One region of the Bacillus sp. GW823-FHT06A10 genome, then DNA from elsewhere that is predicted to be linked to it. Evidence: riboswitches for the same ligand, from Rfam matches in the RefSeq annotation. Region 1 holds a riboswitch; the other holds the start of a gene.
The links. A riboswitch is a leader RNA that binds a small molecule or an ion and turns the genes downstream of it on or off. The one in region 1 is predicted to bind cyclic di-GMP.

Region 1 (5,325 bases):
AAGTCAGTTGAAAAGAGAAGCGCTTGATGCATTAAAAGGAAGATGGGGATTAGCGGTAGGGGCAACTTTATTAATTGGAATCCTTATTGGAGCTGTTGAAATGCTAACAACAGGTATTTTCTCGATATTTTGGGGTTGGGAAGAGGCAAGTGATTCACTTACAGTAAGTATTATAGTAATGCTTGTTATTGGTCCATTAACAATAGGTGCCTATTATCTTGTTTTAAATGCAATTCGTGGGACTGATGCTCGCATTGGTCATATATTTAGATGGTTTAGCGATGGAAGTAAGTTGATGAAGTCGTTTTTAACATATTTACTAATGTATGTATACTTGACTCTATGGACATTACTTCTTATTATTCCAGGTATTATTAAATCATTTTCTTATTCTATGACATATTTTATTTTGAATGATCATCCAGAATATACAGCGAATCAAGCGATTACTGAGAGTCGTCATATGATGAATGGACATAAAATGGATTACTTTTTACTATGCTTAAGTTTCTTAGGCTGGTTCATATTAAGTATTCTTACTATAGGAATCGGTTTCTTATGGTTAGCACCGTATTTCTACGCGACATCAGCCGCATTTTATGAAGAGATTTCAAAAGAATATTATAAAAAAGAAGGCACTACTTTCTAATAACCACCTATCCCCTAAAGAATATAGGGCACAGATAGTTTAGATGTTCTGTTTAGGGGGGATTTCAGGATAAGGTATAGGTTTTTATATAAAAATTATGCCCTCTATGTTTTAGCATAGAGGGCTATTTTTTTTGTGAAAGTAATGAATAATATATGTGAAACAAAAAAAGTGAGGTGAATGAGAGTGAGCAAATTTTTAATACCGTATTCGTTTTCTATATTAAGTTTCTTTATTTCAGTAACGGCACTTGATTTATATGATAGGATGGGAAACAATAGTGAGCTGGTTTCGCCGAACATAATCGGTAAGATAATTCAATCTACTGCGCAAATGGGAGTCCTTACATTATATTTCGGAGTACCTATCATTTTAGGTGGCTGTCTACTTGGTGAGCTATTGTTTAGAGGTATCATTTTACGATTTAAACTAAGCTATATTCTATCTTTATTATTATATTTACTTTTAGCTTTTAGTATTGTTTCTGTAACGGTTGGAATTCCAACTACATATGAGGATTCTAATACTACTTTCATGGTAATAACTATGATTTGCGCTGTTACATTCTTTATGGGCCGGAATATATGGGAGAAAAAAGAAATGAATAATGGAGTGACAGAATGAAATATACATGTCCGTGCTGCGGGTATAGAACAATAGAAGAAGAACCACCAGGTACATATGAAATTTGTAATATATGTTACTGGGAAGATGATGAGGTACAGTTTAACGATCCTGACTTTGAAGGCGGGGCAAATGAAGTCTCGTTAAGACAAGCACAGAAAAACTTCATTGCATTTGGTGCTTGCGAGGAATGTTTTGTGAAATCAGTTAGAAAGCCGACTAGCGAAGATGTGAAGGATACTAGTTGGAAGCAAATTAGTTAAATAGATTTAAATAAAAATGTTATTACTCGATGTAACAAGAGTAATAACATTTTTTTATGTAATGATGAAAGAATTAACGGCGTCTTATAAGGTAAAATAATAAAGATGATAACGTAATAGGTAGGCCTGTTTCCAAAAAGGCTTCTAAATTAAAGGATAGAAAATATCGGTCGTTAAACAACATAAAGAAGAAATGATTGTAGGAAATACCTAACACTATAAATAAAGGAATACCGATTTTTAATTCGTGACTTCCTTTTATTTTTCTATAACAAAATTCGCCTATTAAACAACCGATAAGAACAGGAATACTTCCAAGAATTGAAAGCATAATAATAGATACCCAAATCGGCCCCCATGAATCCGCATAATTAGGAACGCTTGTATACTGTAAAACATTCACAATGATAGAAAAAAACAATAAGCATATTAAATAACTAATAGAAAATTTTTTCAATGGAATCATCCTTATAAAATTTCACTTTATTTTTATGAAAATATAAACCTCTTTAAATTATAGATTAGATGTATAAGGATAATCAATTTTTATACATTTCGTGTTTATGGATATATTTTCGATGAATATAAAAGTATAGATGTATAGTCAATGTTATGTATTTGATGTTATCATATTGAATGATATGGAAATTTTTAATGGAATAAGTAACTAAAAATTCAAAGGTAATGCAGCTTTTGTTGTATAAAGAAAATACTTAGTAGTAATCAACAATATTAAAAATAAGATTCGTATTTATATAAATTTAGTAGAAATGGGGTTTTAAAAAGGAATGAGTATCAGCATAACGCGGCAAAAGATTTTGGCGGCCGCTTCTCAAATTGTGCAATGTAAAGGGGGTGCTAAATTAACCTTAGAAGCAGTGGCAAAAGAGGCGGGTGTAAGTAAAGGTGGATTATTGTATCACTTTGCAAATAAAGAAGCTTTAATAGAAGGTATGATAGTCAGAGGGATAGAGGATAATGAGGGCGCTATTTACAATAAAGTAGCGGAAGACTCAGAGAGGAAAGGGAGATGGGTTCGCTCTTTTGTAGAGGAAAGATTAAGTAATGAGAGAAGAACAGAAGAGTTGTCTAGTAGTATGATGGCAGCATTCATGTTAAAACCTGAATTACTTGAGCCATTACAACAATCATTTCAGCAACTGCAAAAGAATATAGAAAACGATGAGATAGATTCAGTTTGTGCAACAATTATTAGATTAGCAGCAGATGGATTATGGTATTCGGAATATTTAGGGGTTGGCAGACTAAGCCCCGAGTTAAGAGAAAAAGTGATTCAAGCTCTTATTAGTAATTCATATAAATAGAATATACGAACTATATAATGCGAAAACAATTCACCATTACTTATTTAATGTAGTGGTGAATTGTTTTTTTTATTAGAAAAATAGAACAATTTTATAGAGTATTGAATTATAACCGTCCAGACGGTATAGTAATATTTGGTTTAAGAGGAAAATGAAACAAAAAAAGAATAAAAGATATTTTTAGCACACTATTCGAAAGGATAGGCCGCAAAGCTTAGAGTCTACGGTAATACATATTGGTTACTAAGATCGTCTGGTTGCACATTTTTGATGCAACCGGACGGTCTTTTTTTGTTATATAAATATAAAAAATAGGAGGGAACTATGCAAATGAAAAGTACTAAAAGGCATATGTCAATGGTTTCATTAGTTTTTCTAGTATTATTTTCAGTGCTGAATGTGTGGGCTCCAGTTATTCAAGCTGCTGTGATGAAAAGTCCAGTGGACGAAATTAATATTTCCCGTACTGATGGCACGACATCTGAACCGTATCAAGCCTCAGATGGTATGAAAGTAGAAGTGAAGTGGTCAGCTAAAGAAAAAATAAAAAGTGGAGATCAATTCACAATTGATATGCCAAAAGAGTTTCGAAAAGACCTTATGAATATGAGTTTTCCTTTAAAAGATGCTGAAGGAAAAACAGTTGGTACATGTGAGATGAAAAAGGGTCTATTAACATGTACTATGGGTGATTACGTAGAAGGAAAGAATAACATTAAAGGTTCTTTATTCGTAGAATTCTACTTTGGTCTAGAAGCATATGATGGTGTTAAAGAAATTCCATTAGAATTTAACGTTGATGGTCAAATCGTCAATAAAGAAGTAAATGTAAGTAATACGACAGAGAGACCGAAGCCACAGCCCAATACAGATAATCTATTGAAATGGGGTTCTTATAATCAAGAAGATCCTTCGATTGCTGATTGGCTTGTATATGTAAATGCAACTGGGACAGAAATGCAAGATCTTAAATTAACAGATACATTAGGACCTGGGCATGAGTTAATTACAGACAGCGTAGTATTAGAAGAGGCTGTATTTGAAGATGGTTATGCACCAACAAATATTAAGCCAGCAGATTTATCTAACATTAAAATAAATGCAACGAAGACTGGATTTACAATTGAGTTTCCAGACAGTTCAAAAGGTTATATTTTAAGATATAAAACAAAGATTACTAATCCTGCTGCAAAGCCTCATAAAAATACTGTGAAATTAGAAGGTAAAAATATTAAAACTGAAGAAAAAGTAGGACAAGTATTCGTAAGTGGTGGAGGGGGAACCGGTTCAGGTGACGATAATCCACCTAGCATTGAAAAAAATATAGTTGATGAGAATGGCAAGTTTGTAGAGAATGAGCAGTTAACACAAATGGATCAAGTTATTCAATACCAAGTTGGTACACATATACCGAACGATCCTCCTAAATACACATCTATGGTAATTAGTGATGATTTAGAAGATGTTTTAGAAGTATTAGAGGCAAAGGTGTATGATCAAAATGGCCAAGATATTACTTCTAAAGGAACGTTAAATATAGATAAACAAAGAAGTGAAGTAACATTTACATTTGGTGAGAGTTTTGACTATAAGTCATATGAAGACCAGATAATTAACCTTAGTATTAAGGCGAAAATTAAAAATAATGCAGACTTATCTTCTTACGTAGATAAGAAGATTCCTAATAAAGCGGAATTACATTTTGATGATAAAACATTAACATCAAAAGAAGTAACTATTACGCCGCCTGAAGCTCCAAAAGATGGTACAGTATCGCTTCATAAAATAGATTCTGAGAATCCGAACAAAGGGTTAAAAGGTGCCGAATTTGAAGTTCGAAATAGTGCAAATGAAGTTGTTGTAAAACTGAAAACGGACGAAAAAGGTTTTTCAGTACCTCAAACTTTAGCTCCTGGGACGTATAAAGTTTATGAAACAGTAGCACCAGAAGGATATCAAAAATTAACAAGCCCAGTAGAGGTTACACTTCAAGCTGGAGAAACAAAAACAATTGAAATTAAAAATACTATGCAAAAGGGTCAAATTGAAGTAAAGAAAATTGATTCGGAAAATGGTGAAAAACCATTAGCAAATGCAGAGTTTGATATAGTAAAAGACGGTGTAGTAGTCGAACATATTGTTACAGATAAAGATGGTAAGGCAATCTCTAAACCGTTAGCACCAGGAAAATATATTTTAAAAGAAACAAAAGCACCTGAAGGCTACCAATTAAAAGAAACAGAGTTCGAAGTAAATGTAACAGGGGACGGCATATTCCCAATACAAGTGGAAAATGCAATGGTAGACAAAGGTAATATAGAAATTACAAAAGTGGACAAAGAAAACGGGGCAGTATTAGCCGGTGTCGAATTTGAAGTCCAAGATGAGAAAGATGACGTAGTAAGAAAAGTAGTAACAGATAAAGATGGAAAAGCAAACGTTTCAGATCTATCAGTAGGAAAGT
Region 2 (5,325 bases), on a different contig from region 1:
GGTAGACGCTGGTACTGGAAATGGCAATGTTGTAGGTATTGCAAGGCAGGCAGCAGACGAATTAAATACAGTTGCGGTTATTACTGGAAAAGAAGATGTTGTTACAGATGGAGAGAGAACTATTGTTATTCGAAACGGTCACCCTATTTTAACGAAAGTTACGGGAACAGGTTGTTTACTAACGTCTGTAATAGGAGCATTTGTAGCAGTGGAAAAAGATTATGTAAAAGCAGCAGTAGCAGCATTAACGTTTTATGGTGTAGCTTCGGAACTGGCAGCTACTAAGACCGTGGAAAAGGGACCTGGTAGTTTCCAAATTGAATTTTTAAATCAGTTAGCGAATACTACTGCTGGTGATATTGAGAAGTATGGAAAGATTGAGGAGTTAGAGTAAGGGGGATGAAACACATGATGCGCATTGAAACAAAGAAGATGTCTAAGTTATTACAAGTGTATTTTATTATGGGAAGTAATAACTGCACGAGGGATCCTCTAGCTGTATTGAAAGAAGCGTTAGATGGTGGAGTGACAATTTTTCAGTTTCGCGAGAAGGGGGAAGGTTCTTTAATCGGAGAAGATAGAGTGCGCTTTGCAAAAGAATTGCAGACGCTTTGTAAGGAATATAGTGTTCCTTTCATTGTAAATGATGATGTAGAATTAGCCATTGAATTAGATGCAGATGGTGTTCATGTAGGACAAGATGATGAAGGAATTACATCTGTTCGTGAAAAAATGGGAGATAAAATTATCGGCGTATCTGCTCATACAATTGAAGAAGCACGCTTTGCAATCGAAAACGGAGCAGATTATTTAGGCGTTGGACCTATTTTCCCAACGAGTACGAAAAAAGATACGAAAGCGGTTCAAGGAACGAAAGGATTAGCTTATTTTAGAGAACAAGGAATTACAGTGCCAATCGTTGGTATTGGTGGGATTACAATTGAAAATACAGCGGCAGTTATAGAAGCGGGTGCGGATGGTATTTCAGTTGTTTCAGCAATTAGTTTAGCTGAATCTGCATATGAAAGTACGAGAAAATTAGCTGAAGAAGTAAAGAGAAGTTTGTAGAAAAGGACATGTAGTATTTTAAGTGCTACATCGAGAAGTAGACTGCCCAAAAAATTTAAACAAACGTTTGATTAAAAAAACACAAACCTTTTTAAATAAAGGTTTGTGCTTTTTCTTTAAAACATAATTGAAATTAAGAGCATTCCAATTCCGATAGAAGTAAATGTTGCAATTAAGCCTGGAATCATAAAGCTATGATTTAATACGTATTTACCAATACCTGTTGTACCGGTACGGTCAAAGTTAATGGCAGCAACGATTGTCCCGTAGTTTGGAATGAAGAAATATCCGTTTACTGCAGGGAACATCGCAATCAGTAGTGCTGGTGGAATACCAAGGGATAGTCCAAGTGGCATTAAGGCACGTACTGTTGCTGCTTGGCTGTACAGTAAAATAGATAGAATGAATAGTGCGATGGCAAATAGCCAAGGTGCACTTGTTACTAAATGCTGAATGGATCCTTGAATCATATTTAAGTTTCCATTAAAGAAAGTATCTCCCATCCAAGCGATACCGAAAATAGCAACAACTGCTGTTGCTCCTGCTTTAAAGACGTTACCAGACACAATGCTTTCTACATTTGGTTTACAGAAAATAATAATAAGAGCCGCGATAGTTAACATAACCATCTCAATTGTGTTCGGCATGGAAAGACGGGCTAACTTCCCATCAACTATCCATCCTGGACGAAGTGCTTCAAATGAACCAAGAAGTACAACAAGGAAGGTTCCTACAAGGAAAAGGATAACTGATAATTTTGCGCCCTTTACACCTACAAATTCTTTTTTCTCTTCAAGCTTAGGAATCATTCCTTCTTTTAATCGTTTTAAGTATTCAGGGTCTTCATTTAATTCTTGTCCCATCTTACTAGCAACGAATGCTGCTAACATACAAGCAATGAAAGTAGAAGGAATACTCACTTTTAAAATATCTAATAAAGTGATTTTATAGTCAGCTAACATTGCTAAAAGAGCAACTGTGGCAGCTGAAATTGGGCTAGCTGTAATTGCTTGTTGAGAAGCGATTACGGCAATCGACATTGGGCGTTCCGGTCTAATCCCCGATTCACGAGAGACTTCTGCAATAACAGGAAGTACAGAATAGGCAACGTGACCAGTACCTGCACATAGTGTGAATAAATAAGTAACAATTGGAGCAAAAAAAGTAATACGCTTTGGATTTTTTCGTAATGCCTTTTCAGCTAGATGAACAAGATAGTCCATTCCTCCAGCAGCTTGCAAAGCACCAGCAGCAGTAATTACTGCCAAAATCATAAGCATTACATCGATAGGAGGCGCGGTTGGTTGTAAGTGGAAGACAAAAACGAGTATTGCCATACCAACTCCACCCATTACTCCTAAACCAACTCCGCCTAGGCGTGCACCAATAAAAATACAGAGTAACAAGGTAAGAAATTGTAGCCAAAACATGATAAACTACCTCCGAAATTCATTAGTTAAGATATATTCGAATAGTTTAATTTGAATGAAAATTAAATAAATACCCGAAGAAATCCTTGTTGTTTATACATTTTTTATTATATAACACAAAAAAAGTAACATTCACGTACTTTTTGAAATTATTTTGAAAAAGCAATGCATCGAAAATTTGTATTTATATCTCTAAATAAGTAGACATTTTGATTTATATGTTGTAATCTTTGAAAGAGAATAAATTAATTCTCATAGAACTCCCATATCGTTCAACTCGTTCAGCGAGAAAGGCAAACTGATGGAAACATGAGGACGCAAAACTACAGGAGCTAAGGTCGAAAGGCTACGCTAGCCAGTTACCGGACGGATAGGGTTGGTCTTGGCCAATGCTTTTACATTGGCTTTTTTTTATTCTCGAACATATTGAGAAACATTTTCAAACAAAATATTCATATATTTTGTTTTTTTGTTTATGTTAATTAAGGAAGGTGGATATTAATGAAAAAATATTGGCATAAGTTATCGTTCCTTCAAAAGAACGTCTTATTAACCGTATTAGTTATTTTGACACTTGTTGGAAGTATGGGTGCACTAAGTTTCAACATGTTTCAAAATAGTATGATGTCTTTATTTGAAAGGCAGTCTATTGAAACAGGAGAAATAGTATTGAAAAAATTGGATGTAGAATTAGTTAGAGACATGGCGAAAGATCCTACAGCCGAAAAAGTGAAAAAAGAAAAGTTAACAGAGAAATTAGATGAAGTGTCAAAAGAATTGAAAAGTGTTGGACAAACGTATGTTACAGGAGCAAAGCCGAATGAAAAGCGAGAATTACAACTCGTTGGTTTGACTACAGAGTTAACAAAAGCGTTCCCTATAAAGCCGGGAGATTATTATGAACAACCCGCTCATTGGATGAAGGCATACGATAAAGTCATTGATACGAAAAAGGCCCAAATGACAGAAGTATATGAAGATGAAATAGGTTCGTGGGTGACAATATTAGAACCAATTACAGATGGAGAAAACAATATTGTTGCAATTATTGCGGCTGACTTAGATGCTTCCATTGTTCCTATTACAAAAGAGAAGTTTATGATACAGGGCTTACTCTTTATCATTATTTCATTAGCGATTGCGACTATTACTCAATTCTTTATCGTGCGTCACTCATTAGCGCCATTAAAAGATTTACGAGAAGGGTTACGTAAAATTGGTGAAGGTGACTTGAGTATTAAATTAAAAGAAAGACCAGATGATATTGGAATTATTAATGTTTATTTCAATAACACGATTGAAAAGTTTAAAGGGATTATAGATAAAGTAAGGCAAACTGCTGAGCAAGTTTCTTCTTCTTCACAAGAATTGTCGGCGAGTACAGAGGAAAACAGCATGGCAGTTCAAGAGATTGCAAGTTCTATTGAAGGTTTAAGAGTAGGGGCACAGTCTCAAAAAACTTCAGTACAACAATGTTTAGGGATTGTACATGGAATGGAAGATAAGGTAGAAGAGATAACTGGGGCTGCGAAACAAGTTGCGGTTGCTTCTGAAGGTATGGAGCAACATTCAATTGAAGGTAATGAAGTGATTGAACAAATTATTAATCAAATGAGTTTAATTCAAAATGCAGTACAAGATTTATCTTCCATCATTTATTCGTTAGAAACAAGGTCAAAAGAAATTAGTGATATCGTAACTGTAATTACAGGTATTTCAAATCAAACAAATTTATTAGCTTTAAATGCTTCTATTGAGGCTTCACGTGCTGGAGCAGCTGGGAGAGGGTTTGCAGTTGTTGCTGATGAAGTACGAAAATTAGCAGAACAAACGGAAGCGTCTGCTAAAGATATAGCGAAATTAATTGGTGAAACACAAGCTGAGACAGAAGATGCTGTAGTTTCAATGCAAAAAGGTTCAAAAGAAGTAGAAACTGGAATTTCACTTGTTCAAAGTAGTGGAGATTTCTTCGAAAAAATCTCCAAATCAGCGCAATCTGTTACAGATCAAGTAAAAGCTGTTTCGGGTAATTCGAGTGACATTTTACAAAATAGCCAGAATATCGTTCAAGTCGTAAATGAATTATCACATATTGCAAATACTTATGCCAACAGCAGTAGTAATGTTGAAGAAAGCATGAAAGAGCAAGAAATATCAGTACAAGATATTGCAGAATTAGCGACTTCTTTAAGTTGGCTTTCTCAGGAATTACAAGAGCTTATTGGTGAGTTTAAAAGCGAATAAGGAGAAAGTTCAATTCTAATCAAAGGGGATATCTCCGCTACTGATTATGAATTGAACGAATCTGCCCGTTAATAAGGGATGAAAAAGGTGTGAATTTTCACACCTTTATTATATTTAAGAGAGGAATTTACATAAATATGAAATTAGCAATTTCTTATAATGAGATGGTAAAAGAATTTTTAGGGAAAGTAGAAGGAAGTATTAAAATACCTAAAGATGTGCAAGGAACGGAACTTAGGATAAAAAGGAAAACTGAACTATTTCCAAATTTGACTCACATTGTAGATTTAATAGGAGCGACTGCAACGTGGTTATATCATATTTCTAAAGAAAAACATATTGTCGTGCTTTATCATGTAAGAGGAAGTTTATTTCCAATTACTATTGAAGTTTCTAATTTTCTCTCCTATGAAAGTTTGAATTTACAGATTGAAGGGCAACTGGAACAAATTAAAGAAATGAATGAGGAAGAAATAGAAGAGTTTCAAAACGGTAATACATTATATGAAATGTCACCTATTATTATTGGTGAAACATATTATGAGCTACAAGACACGAGTACATTACAATTTGTATTTAGTAA

Region 2: another riboswitch for cyclic di-GMP. It lies ahead of AC1Q8M_RS24475 (methyl-accepting chemotaxis protein); the one in region 1 lies ahead of AC1Q8M_RS01675 (SpaA isopeptide-forming pilin-related protein).

The regions. Positions count from the first base shown of each region.
Region 1 is NZ_JBXAHT010000001.1:309,958-315,282, forward strand. It holds gene AC1Q8M_RS01650 (DUF975 family protein) at 1-649, shown strand, start outside; gene AC1Q8M_RS01655 (hypothetical protein) at 830-1,273, shown strand; gene AC1Q8M_RS01660 (CPCC family cysteine-rich protein) at 1,270-1,536, shown strand; gene AC1Q8M_RS01665 (hypothetical protein) at 1,610-1,993, opposite strand; gene AC1Q8M_RS01670 (TetR/AcrR family transcriptional regulator) at 2,325-2,861, shown strand; cyclic di-GMP riboswitch class I at 3,034-3,126, shown strand; gene AC1Q8M_RS01675 (SpaA isopeptide-forming pilin-related protein) at 3,186-5,325, shown strand, end outside.
Region 2 is NZ_JBXAHT010000004.1:145,728-151,052, forward strand. It holds gene thiM (hydroxyethylthiazole kinase) at 1-394, shown strand, start outside; gene thiE (thiamine phosphate synthase) at 409-1,068, shown strand; gene AC1Q8M_RS24470 (anaerobic C4-dicarboxylate transporter family protein) at 1,185-2,498, opposite strand; cyclic di-GMP riboswitch class I at 2,781-2,865, shown strand; gene AC1Q8M_RS24475 (methyl-accepting chemotaxis protein) at 3,000-4,742, shown strand; gene AC1Q8M_RS24480 (non-ribosomal peptide synthetase family protein) at 4,880-5,325, shown strand, end outside.